Regions from separate parts of the Glutamicibacter sp. BW78 genome, predicted to be linked through region 1. Evidence: riboswitches for the same ligand, from Rfam matches in the RefSeq annotation. Region 1 holds a riboswitch; each other region holds the start of a gene.
What was found. A riboswitch is a leader RNA that binds a small molecule or an ion and turns the genes downstream of it on or off. The one in region 1 is predicted to bind S-adenosylmethionine.

Region 1 (3,268 bases):
GCAGCAGCCCGACGGATGCGCCGCGCCAGCTGACATGATCTGCGGACCGTCGACGTGGACGGGCCCGGAACCTATCCGATATTGCCGCCGAAGAGCAGGCCCAGAGCATAGGTGACCCCTGCCGCTCCGAGGCCGATCGCCAATTGTCTGAACCCGCGTTTGGCTGGTGAGGCGCCGGAGAGCAGCCCGACGACACCGCCGGTCAGCATCAGAGCCACCCCCACCAGGACCAAGGCCAAGAGCAGGGCCGGTAGCCCGCCCATGCCGAAGAGGTAGGGCAGGATCGGGATCAAGGCACCGGAGGCGAAGAAGCAAAAGCTGGAGGCGGCAGCACCGATAGCCGATCCGAGGGCTTCGTGTTCGTCACCGGCGGTCTCGGGTACCTCGGGCTGCAGCGATAAGGACGGGTCGCAATCGCAGCTGAAAGTTCCCAGCCGTTCGGCGGCCCGGTGCTCGGCGGCTTCCCGGCTCATCCCGCGGGCCCGATAGACCAGAACCAATTCGTTGGCCTGCAGGTCCAGATCCGGGGCGGCGATGAGTGTGACCTGGGTTGGCTGGGAAGCGGTGAGTAGTTCGCGCTGTGACCGGACGGAGACGTATTCGCCAGCGGCCATCGACAGGGCGCCGGCGAGCAGGCCGGCAACACCGGCAAAGAGGACGAGGGCGCTGGACACCCCGGCAGCGCCGATGCCCATCACCAGGGCCAGGTTGGAGACCAGCCCGTCGTTGGCACCGAAGACGGCTGCCCGAAAGTTTCCCGAAAGTCGGTTGCGGCCGCGGACCGCAAGACCACGGACGACTTCCTCATGCACCAGCTCATCGGCGGCCATCTGGGCGGTGGCGTCGGCATCATTGTCGTAGGGGGAGGACCCTTCGGCTCGTTGGGCCAGCGCCAGCACGAAGACCGAACCAAAGTTTCGGGCCATGAAACGCAACATGACGCGGCTGAAGGAGGGCCGTGCCGTCTTCCGGGCGTGTTCGCCCAAAAGGGTGGCCCAATGTTCCTCGTGGCGGGCTTCGGCACGGGCCAGGCCCAAGAGGATTTGGCGTTCCTCGCCGTCACGGCGTTTGGCCAGGGTCAGATAGATGGAGCCTTCAACACGTTCATCGGCCAAGTATTTGCGCCAGCGCCTGATCTCGGCGGGCGTGGGCTCCCGACGCGGGGACTGCGCACGGAGCGGGTCGGCGTCGGGGGAGGGGGCATCCGGTGCCATCGGGGGTCCTTTAATCGGGTCGTTGTCCCCGCACGGGGGCGGGGGTGCCGGTCAAAGGTTGGTGGGGTACAACAAACCTCGGACCGCCATCAGCGGGCCGAAGGTCTCGTTCGCCCGGCGTCGAAGCCGGGTGGATTGCCGGACCGCCTGGTCGGCGATCAGTATGTCGACAGATCCTCTTCCGCCCGTGCCGGATCAGTGATCCGGCTCGGGCGGGGTGTGGAACTACTCCCCTTCAGCCGACCAGCATACCCGAGGGAGCCTCGGCGTGGTCGCGAACGGGCAGACGCTCAAGGAAGAATACCTGAGCTTCTCCGTCGGGGCGGTGTGCCCGGGGGATGCGCACGGTCAGTGCGCAGGAATCGGATTCCCAGACCGGTCGACCGGCCGTGTTGGCCAGCGCATAGTCGAGATCCTGAGGGTGGGGCGCGATGAAGCGTTCCCATTGACCGTCTACGTTGAGGCAGACGGTGCCTAGCATCGAATCGAAAATTGGAAGGACGGAGACGCTTTGCGCCACGGATTTCCTCTCGTGCGTTCTTACCCAACACGTTGTCGTGCGGGCCGCTTCCTCATCCGAACCACCCACGAACCTGGGGTTGGTGCGCGGGTAGTCGGAGCTGTTGCCCGCGTCTCATGAAGCTTTTTTCCAGCCTAACGCGATTGCCGAGGCAACCCAAGCTGTGTTCTACGTCATCCCCACTGCATCCCAATGCTGGCACGGCTAGATTCGTTTCGACTCATGGGGCCAAAAAGGGGTTTCGGCAGGGGTTCGACCATCAAAGCGCCGTGCCGCCATGGCCTCTTTCCTCGCCCGGCCGGCCGGCCGGCCTGCCCTGACCGGGGACCCTGGGGGAGCAGCCGGTGCGGAGTTCCCCGGATTCGAACGCAAAACCCCGCCGTCGCGCCGGGAACGATGGGCGACGGCGGGGTTTTGTGGTCCTCTACTGGTCGGCGGAAACGCCTTCCATATCGACCCGTCCGGAGACGCGATCCGACCAGTGCTTCGTCACCTCGGTGCGGGTCGGCGCCGAGAGCAGGCTGAACAGGACATAGACCACGAGTGAGGCACCGAGACCGAAGTAGATCGGGTCGTTGGCGTAGACGCCGGCGAACTTTTCGGTGGAGAGGACTTCGAGGGTGATCATGGTCGTCAGGGTGACCAACGTGCCTGCCGCCATGGACAGGGCAGCACCGGTACCGTTGCCCCGCTTCCAGAGCAGACCGCCCAGGATCGACACCAGCAACCCGCCGACCAGGATGTCGTAGGCAATGGTCAGGGCGGCGACGACATCGTTGACGAGGATCGCCAGGATGATGGACACGGCGCCGAGCCCCAAGACCCAGTAGCGGTTGGCGGCGATGTCGTGTTCGGGGTTGCGGCCGGTGTTGACCTCGATCTTCTTGCCGAACCAGCCGGCGACAAAGGGGGTGACGTCGTTGCGGGCCACCGTGGCTGCGGCAATCAGCGCACCGGAAGCGGTGGACATCATGGCGGCGACGGCGGCGGCCAGGACGATGCCGCCGACGGCCACCGGCAGCAGGGTCATGGCGACCTCCGCGTAGACCACGTCCTTGCCCAAGGCCTCGATGTCGATGCCGGGCAGCGCGACGCGGGCCGACATGCCGATGATGGCTCCGGCGATGCCGTAGATGACGCAGTAGATGCCGGCGGTGGCGCCGCCCCAGCGGGCCACCTTCGGGGTGCGGGCGGTGAACACGCGCTGCCAGATGTCCTGCCCGATCAGCAGGCCCAGCGTGTAGACGACGAAGTAGGTGATGATGGTCTGCGCCCCGATGCCGCCCCAACTGAAGAAGGCCTCGCGGGCGCGTTCGGGGATGCCGGCCGAGATGCCGTTGAAGCCGCCGGCCGCCGACAGGGCGAAAGGCAGCATGAGGGCGAAGACGCCGATGGTCTTGATGACGAACTGGACCTGGTCGGCCAGGGTGATGGACCACATGCCGCCGATGGTGGAGTAGATCAAGACGATGGCCCCGCCAACGGCGATGGCGATCCAGCGCTCCCATTCGAAGAGGACGACGAAGATCGTCGC
Region 2 (3,268 bases), on a different contig from region 1:
CGAGGTTGTAGGTCAAGACCTCGGCCGAAACGATGCCCTCCGAAGGGGTCTTTACGGCCAGCCGGTCCTGGCCCAGGCCCAGCACCACTTGCGCGACACCGACCACCAACACCAAATAGGCGACCGCCCAGGCGGCCAAATAGGAAGGGGAGGCGGCACTGATGGCGGAGAAAAGACCGCCGAGCACAATGCCAAGGCCACCGATAACGAGGAAGGGCGTCGCTGTTCTGTTCACGCCTACAGACTACGGATTCAGCGCCTCCCGTGAAACAACCCTCAGGCGCGGCTCTTCAGGGTGTCTTGACGTCGAAACTCCCGCAACCAGATGGAGAGCGTGAATCCGGATCCTGCGGCGATGAGCGCTCCGATCACGGGCAGCCACCAGGATTCTCCGAAGAGCCCGAGGATCAGGAGAAGCAGGCCCACGAGCATCATGGCGCAGTAGGCGGCTATGAGGAGGCGCTGCATGGAAGTGAACCGCATGCATGGACCCTACCGTGTCGCCCTTGACCTTTCCAGAGGCGGGGACGTGACGCGGCGGGCGTGGCATTTCGGCGCCCCGGTCGGCGCCCTTCGGCCCGCTCGGTCGTCTGGTCGAGAAGTTGGTCCTGGCCCGCTATCTGCAGAAGCTCATCGAGGAGCGGAATCGCCATCTCAGCGCCGGGTCTGGGCATGAGTCATCGACCAGGATTGGACACCGAATCGGAGGCGATGCTAGGCCCGATTCCGTGGATGACTCTGCGCAACGCGTTCGTTTCCGTGCTTATAGTTGCCGGTGACTCGCGCCATCAGCGCTTGTGGTTCTTGTGTTTCGACGTCACGAAGGAAGCGCGAGGCTGCCGTCCCGCGGAGCGTCGACGCTCGCCGGCCCTGATGGAAGATGACGACGGAACCGCCACCGACGGAGTATTCAAAATCTCTGGGCGCATGAGGCATGACCCAATATTGCGCCACGGGCACACGGTTTGTCAGCCCCCTGCCGCACCAGCCGCGTCGCGCATCGCTTCAGGCCACGGCAGCCAGTGCCCATCGGAAGGGAGCATGGCTTCTGCAGTCTCCATCCTTCCCTCGGGCACGTCCTCGGCCTGGATGCACCCGGCTTCTTCCCACCGGCCCGGCTCGGGCAGCCGATAATCGACCGATTGGTCGTCGGTGGGACTAATTCGTTCAAAAAAGCCGCCGGAGATGACGGCTCGCACCACGGATTCAAGGTTTTCCAGAAGTTCCGGAACGTCGTCATCACAGGCGTCGCAACCGCATACCGGATAGTGGGCGTCGTAGAGGGCACCCGCGTGCAGGAAGATCCCCGGGAACCCGGTGAAGACGAAGGTCACCGGGGCCGCGAACAGGATGGACGGGACGACCCGGACCGCACGGACGACGTCTTCCGAAGGGAACAGCAGATCGGAGGCAACTTCCGGTTCCCGTTCGACGACGACGTCGAAAGCACCCAGCAGCCAGTCGATCAGGGCATCAGCCACCTCGTGCAAGGGGATGAAACGATGCCGATGACCCACCGTGGAGTAGGCGCGTGAAGGCGGAGACGTTCCTTCCCACCGATGGCCGTAGGCGATCGGGGTGCCCTGTCCATCGCGATGGATCTCCCGGGTGAAGTCTGGGCGCCGATATCCGCTCATAGCCCCACGGTAGCCGCCGGGATACCGCGTGGCGACGGGAATCACGCTGCAGGGATGGCGGTCCCGCCACATGCGGACGGGCCGGCGTATGTCCCCGGATGACGCGACGGGTTTGCCCGATCTACTCTCCCGCCAGCAGAATCGAACCCAAGAATCAAGAGATCCAACCTGAGGCCCTGGCCGGTTGGACGGCAACCCCCTTCGCCATAGTGGGGTGCCCCAGGTGACGATTCGACGCCGTCCCGACCGGGAGGCGTAAGTATGGCGCAGCGCTACGCTCGCCATGACAGCGAAGGAACGCCATGACCCAGACCCTTGCAGAAACCAGCATTTCCAACCGCGCCGAACGCCTCGATTCCGCGGGATCCGCCTGGGCAGAACGGATCGGCCAGAATACCGCCAGCGCATCGCTGCAGTTCCGTGCCACCGCCGACCCGGTGGGATCGGTCGGTTCGACCATCCGCGCCGGACGCCACGAATTCACCGTCGACGAACCGGCTGCTTTGGCCGGGGACGACGTCGCTGCCAGCCCGGTGGAATACGCTCTCGGGGCGCTCATCTCCTGCCAGGTGGTGGTTTACCGGCTGTACGCCCACCAACTGGGCATCAGCATCGACTCGCTGGATATCTCCGCGGATGCCGACCTCGATGTGCGCGGCTTGTTCGGGATCGAGGAACAGGTTCGCCCGGGATTCGGCGATGTCCGGTTGACCGTAGAGGTCTCGGGCCCTGACGCCGAGGAACGTTATGCCGAACTCCAGGCGGCAGTCGATGCCCACTGCCCGGTGTTGGACATCTTCACGAACCCGACACCGGTGACCACCACGCTGCGGGTCAACTCCTAGAGGCGGCCAACAGCCGGCTCGCCAATAGGATCTCCGAGCCGGCTAGGCCGACCGAACAATGCATGGTGATGTCCTCGGCGCTGCGGCGACCGGGGACCTCTCCCAGCAACACCCCACCCAGGCAGACCAAGGAATCCGGGTCCGTGAAGAAGGGGTCAGGGTATGCCGCCGCCTGGGCCGGGGAATCGCAGGTGACCACGGTTGCTGCATCCAGCAAAGCCAACGGTGTTTCATGGTGGGCGTACGACTTCGGGCCGAGGGTCGTCACGTGGGTCCCCGGGCCCACATCGGCTAGGTCGATCACCGGTGTGGGAGAACGCGTGGCCAGGACGATGATGTCGGCATTGCTGACGGCATCCGCCGAGTCGGTGACGGCAACGGCGTTGAGGCCCAGCTCCCTCGCCGCCCGTTCGGCAAAATCCACAGCATGGGCCGTGGTGCGGCTGTGAACCCTGACCCGGCGTAGGTGCCGGACCGCGGCGAGCGCCCACAACTGGGCCCAGGCATGGGGGCCGCTACCGATGACCGCAACGCTTTCCGCCTCCGGACGTGCTAGGACATCGGCGGCTACGGCACCCAAAGCTCCGGTCCGTCGGATGCCCAGTTCGTCCCCCACAATCAGACCCTCTAGGTCACCCGCCCCATTCCAAACCGCCACGAGCTGGTCTCCTGCAGGTTGGCCGGCACGGTAGGCCCTGAAGCCGCTGGTTCCATCGGGCAGGGAACCCGCCGTATAGACGTAGTCGAGGGATCCCAGGGCGCTTCTGGCTCGCGGTGGCGCGACCA
Region 3 (3,268 bases), on a different contig from region 1:
TTACGCTTCCGCCAAGGTCACCCGCACCCAGCGCAATAACTCGGGTGGTGGCGGCTTCGGTGGCGGTAATGCCGGAGGAAACTTCGGTGGCGGAAACCAGGGCGGCAACGCTGGCTTCGGTGGGGGCAACCCCGGCGGAAACCAGGGCGGTACCTGGAATGCTCCAGCTGAGGACCCTTGGGCTTCCTCCTCCAACAGTGGGGGATGGGGCAACGCCGGCGGGTCCGACGAACCTCCCTTCTAACGCAACACCATTTATTCACCATCCCGCGGAAAAATTCTGCGGGCTCCACCAGATAAAGGAGCTCCACGATGGCTAAGGCTGAACTCCGTAAGCCCAAACCAAAGTCCAATCCCTTGAAGGCCGCTGACATCACTGTCATCGACTACAAGGACGTAGCATTGCTGCGCAAGTTCATTTCCGACCGCGGAAAGATCCGTGCCCGTCGCGTGACAGGCGTCTCCGTCCAGGAGCAGCGCAAGATCGCCCAGGCCATCAAGAACGCGCGTGAAGTTGCCCTGCTGCCTTACTCCGGCGCTGGCCGCGGCTAGGAAGGGATAACACCATGGCAAAGCTGATTCTGACCCACGAAGTAACCGGTCTTGGTACCGCTGGCGAGGTCGTCGAGGTAAAGGATGGTTACGCACGTAACTACCTGCTGCCCCGCGGTTTCGCGCTGCTCTGGAGCAAGGGTGGTGAGAAGCAGGTCGAGTCCATCAAGGCTGCCCGCACTGCTCGCGCCATCGCATCCCTCGAGGATGCCCAGGCACTGGCCAAGAGCTTGTCCGCCCAGGCGGTCAAGATCACGGTCAAGGCCGGCCAGGGTGGTCGCCTCTTCGGCACCGTCAAGACCGCCGATATCGCCAACGCAGTCGAGGCCGCAGGCCTTGGCTCGATCGACAAGCGCACGGTGGAAATCCCCGAGCACATCAAGTCGACTGGCAACTACCAGGCAACCGTCCGTCTGCACGAGGACGTCTCCGCGACCATCGACCTGCAGGTCGTCGCCGCGAAGAAGTAGCCACCACCGGTAGCCGGCTTCGTCCAGGGGACGTGCGCCGGCCACAGTGGAACCGAGGGGCCCCACGCGTCAGCGTGGGGCCCCTCGGGCGTTTAAGGGTGCCCCCGAGTTCGCTCGCTTGCCCCACCGGTCACTGCCGGGGATGGACCTTGCGAAATATTGCGGAGATCTTTGACCCCGTGTACCTACCGGCTCTAGCGTGGAACGTGAATCAAGAGCGCCACCTTCCAAGCCCTGGCTCGGTGGCCGGCAACCCTCTCACGGTAGTGGGGTGCTCCAGGTGATGATTCGGCCGTTCGGCTTCCCGAACGGCAAGTACCGCACGCCGTTTGGATTCTTTGGACCCATGGGGCGTGCCAAACGCCGGAAGCAGAGCAGATGACACTGTCCCATGATCTTCAACACGACGCACTCCGTCAGGCCTTCGCCCGCCACCCCTCGGGGATCGCTGCACTGTGTGCGATCATCGACGGCGAGCCGCAGGGCCTGGTCGCCTCCTCCTTCACCGTCGGGGTCTCCATGGACCCTCCGTTGGTGATGTTCGCTGTACAAAACACCTCCCGTACCTGGCCGATTGTTCGGGGCGCGGGACGGATCGGTGTTTCGGTCCTCGGGGAGGCCCATGAGCGGGTCTGTCGGCAGATCGCCTCCAAATCCGGTGACCGGTTCGCCGGATTGAGGCTGGATTCCACCGACGAGGGGGCGCTTTTCCTGCAGGAGGCAGCGCTGTGGTTGGACTGCAGCGTGGAACACGAAATCCCGGCCGGGGACCACCATGTGGTCCTGTTGCGCGTCCACGGGCATGCCACCCACGATGGGGCTAACGACCCCCTGGTCTTCCACGGTTCGGCCTTCCGTACCCTGCAGGCAGACGCCCTCGTCTAAGGCCCGATGGTGCGGTTACAGGCCGCGCAGGGAGTCCACGTACCGTTTCGCTTCGAGCAGACCCAGACCGGTGTCCTGTCGGATCTTACGGACCGCGGAGACGTAGTTTCCTTCATTGACCAGCTGCATCACGCGTTCAAAGTTAGGATTTCCGGGCCCCGGTGCCATCCCCTGGGGGTGCTCGTGGTCGAATCCGGTGCTCTGGCCGGTACGTCCGGGGGAGGTGCTGGCTGCCTGGGCGGCGCGGGCCGTCGTGGCCGCTCGAATCTTCTCAGCCTTCTGGGTATCGATTTGCTGTTGGTGGGCTGCGGCGGCGTTCAGTCGGGCGATGTATTGGTCGGCGTCGTTGGGGTGACCCGAAGGCCGTGTCTTGAAGACCCATGTCAAGGCGCCAAAAGCCGCGAATAGGACAACGATGGCGATGATCGTGGTGAGCAGTTCCGAACCGCTGATCTCAAACATGTCCCCTCCTGGGGTTCAGGTGCCGCCGCCCGGACGACGGTCTTGCGTCCATCATGGCACTTGCCCGCCCCCCATGCTTGTTCAGGGCTGGTGGAGTTCGGACATCACGGAGTGATGTCCAGTATCCATGAGGTCACGCAGGATGCCGAGGTCGACGCCGACCAAGGTACTGACGTAGCGGCAGGAGGCGCCGCGTCGGTGCTTGCCCAGTGCGCCGCAGAGGTCCGCGGACACGAGGGGGCCCGTCAGCCCATAGGGGGTCCATGACGAGGCCCGGGGAGAGGACCCGATGGCCGGGGCATCTTCTTCGCGCCCGGCGGCGTAACGGAAATGGCAGGCACCGAAGCCGATGATGCGCGGTCCCCACATCACCGCAGGGCTGCCGCTGGCTGTTGGCATGCAGTGTGTCTGCCAGGTCGGCTGATCCGCGGCATGAGGCGTCCGGCCTCGGCCGGATATCGCTCATGTCAAAGCAACCCACAGCAGGCGGCGTGTCTGTGGAGAACTAGTACCAACTTGTGGATAAGTCGCTAAGGCACACAGGCGTGCTGGTTGGCAACCTGCAAGTACAGGGTGAATGTTGACCAAAAACATATTTCCATCAAATGTTATCCACAGATAAAACTCCTAGTCAGACCGTATTAATCAAGAAAAATCAAATGTAATCCACAGGCTCATCCCCAGTCTGTGCACACAACACGCCGCGTCACCCACAGGTTCTCCACATGGGCTGTGGATAACTCCCTTTGGTTCTACGGGTTGGGAGCATAGGGTGACAGGGTCCCCGGCTCCAACCGGGTCGATTTCCCCGGTCTGCAACCACCCCCGCCACCCTTGTGTTGGGAGGGCGCATTCACTGGGATACTGAAGGGACGTGGCGGGGCCGTATCACCGGCGCC

Region 2: it holds a riboswitch for S-adenosylmethionine, as region 1 does, so the genes downstream of both, CIK75_RS13620 (OsmC family protein) here and CIK75_RS03055 (hypothetical protein) in region 1, are expected to answer to the same signal.
Region 3: it holds a riboswitch for S-adenosylmethionine, as region 1 does, so the genes downstream of both, CIK75_RS14325 (flavin reductase family protein) here and CIK75_RS03055 (hypothetical protein) in region 1, are expected to answer to the same signal.

Annotation. Positions count from the first base shown of each region.
Region 1 covers NZ_NRGU01000020.1:13,131-16,398, reverse strand. Annotated here, with positions in the region: gene CIK75_RS03065 (SRPBCC family protein) at 1-33, shown strand, start outside; gene CIK75_RS03060 (VIT1/CCC1 transporter family protein) at 72-1,214, opposite strand; gene CIK75_RS03055 (hypothetical protein) at 1,450-1,734, opposite strand; SAM riboswitch class IV at 1,746-1,856, opposite strand; gene CIK75_RS03050 (sodium:solute symporter) at 2,159-3,268, opposite strand, start outside.
Region 2 covers NZ_NRGU01000039.1:169,569-172,836, forward strand. Annotated here, with positions in the region: gene CIK75_RS13595 (hypothetical protein) at 1-235, opposite strand, end outside; gene CIK75_RS13600 (DUF3040 domain-containing protein) at 277-483, opposite strand; partial or broken gene CIK75_RS16585 (hypothetical protein) at 564-779, shown strand; gene CIK75_RS13615 (DUF6226 family protein) at 969-1,637, opposite strand; SAM riboswitch class IV at 1,790-1,905, shown strand; gene CIK75_RS13620 (OsmC family protein) at 1,940-2,482, shown strand; gene CIK75_RS13625 (ornithine cyclodeaminase family protein) at 2,472-3,268, opposite strand, start outside.
Region 3 covers NZ_NRGU01000039.1:319,271-322,538, reverse strand. Annotated here, with positions in the region: gene CIK75_RS14340 (single-stranded DNA-binding protein) at 1-244, shown strand, start outside; gene rpsR (30S ribosomal protein S18) at 313-552, shown strand; gene rplI (50S ribosomal protein L9) at 567-1,022, shown strand; SAM riboswitch class IV at 1,232-1,346, shown strand; gene CIK75_RS14325 (flavin reductase family protein) at 1,401-1,907, shown strand; gene CIK75_RS14320 (hypothetical protein) at 1,923-2,369, opposite strand; gene CIK75_RS14315 (DUF1801 domain-containing protein) at 2,451-2,768, opposite strand.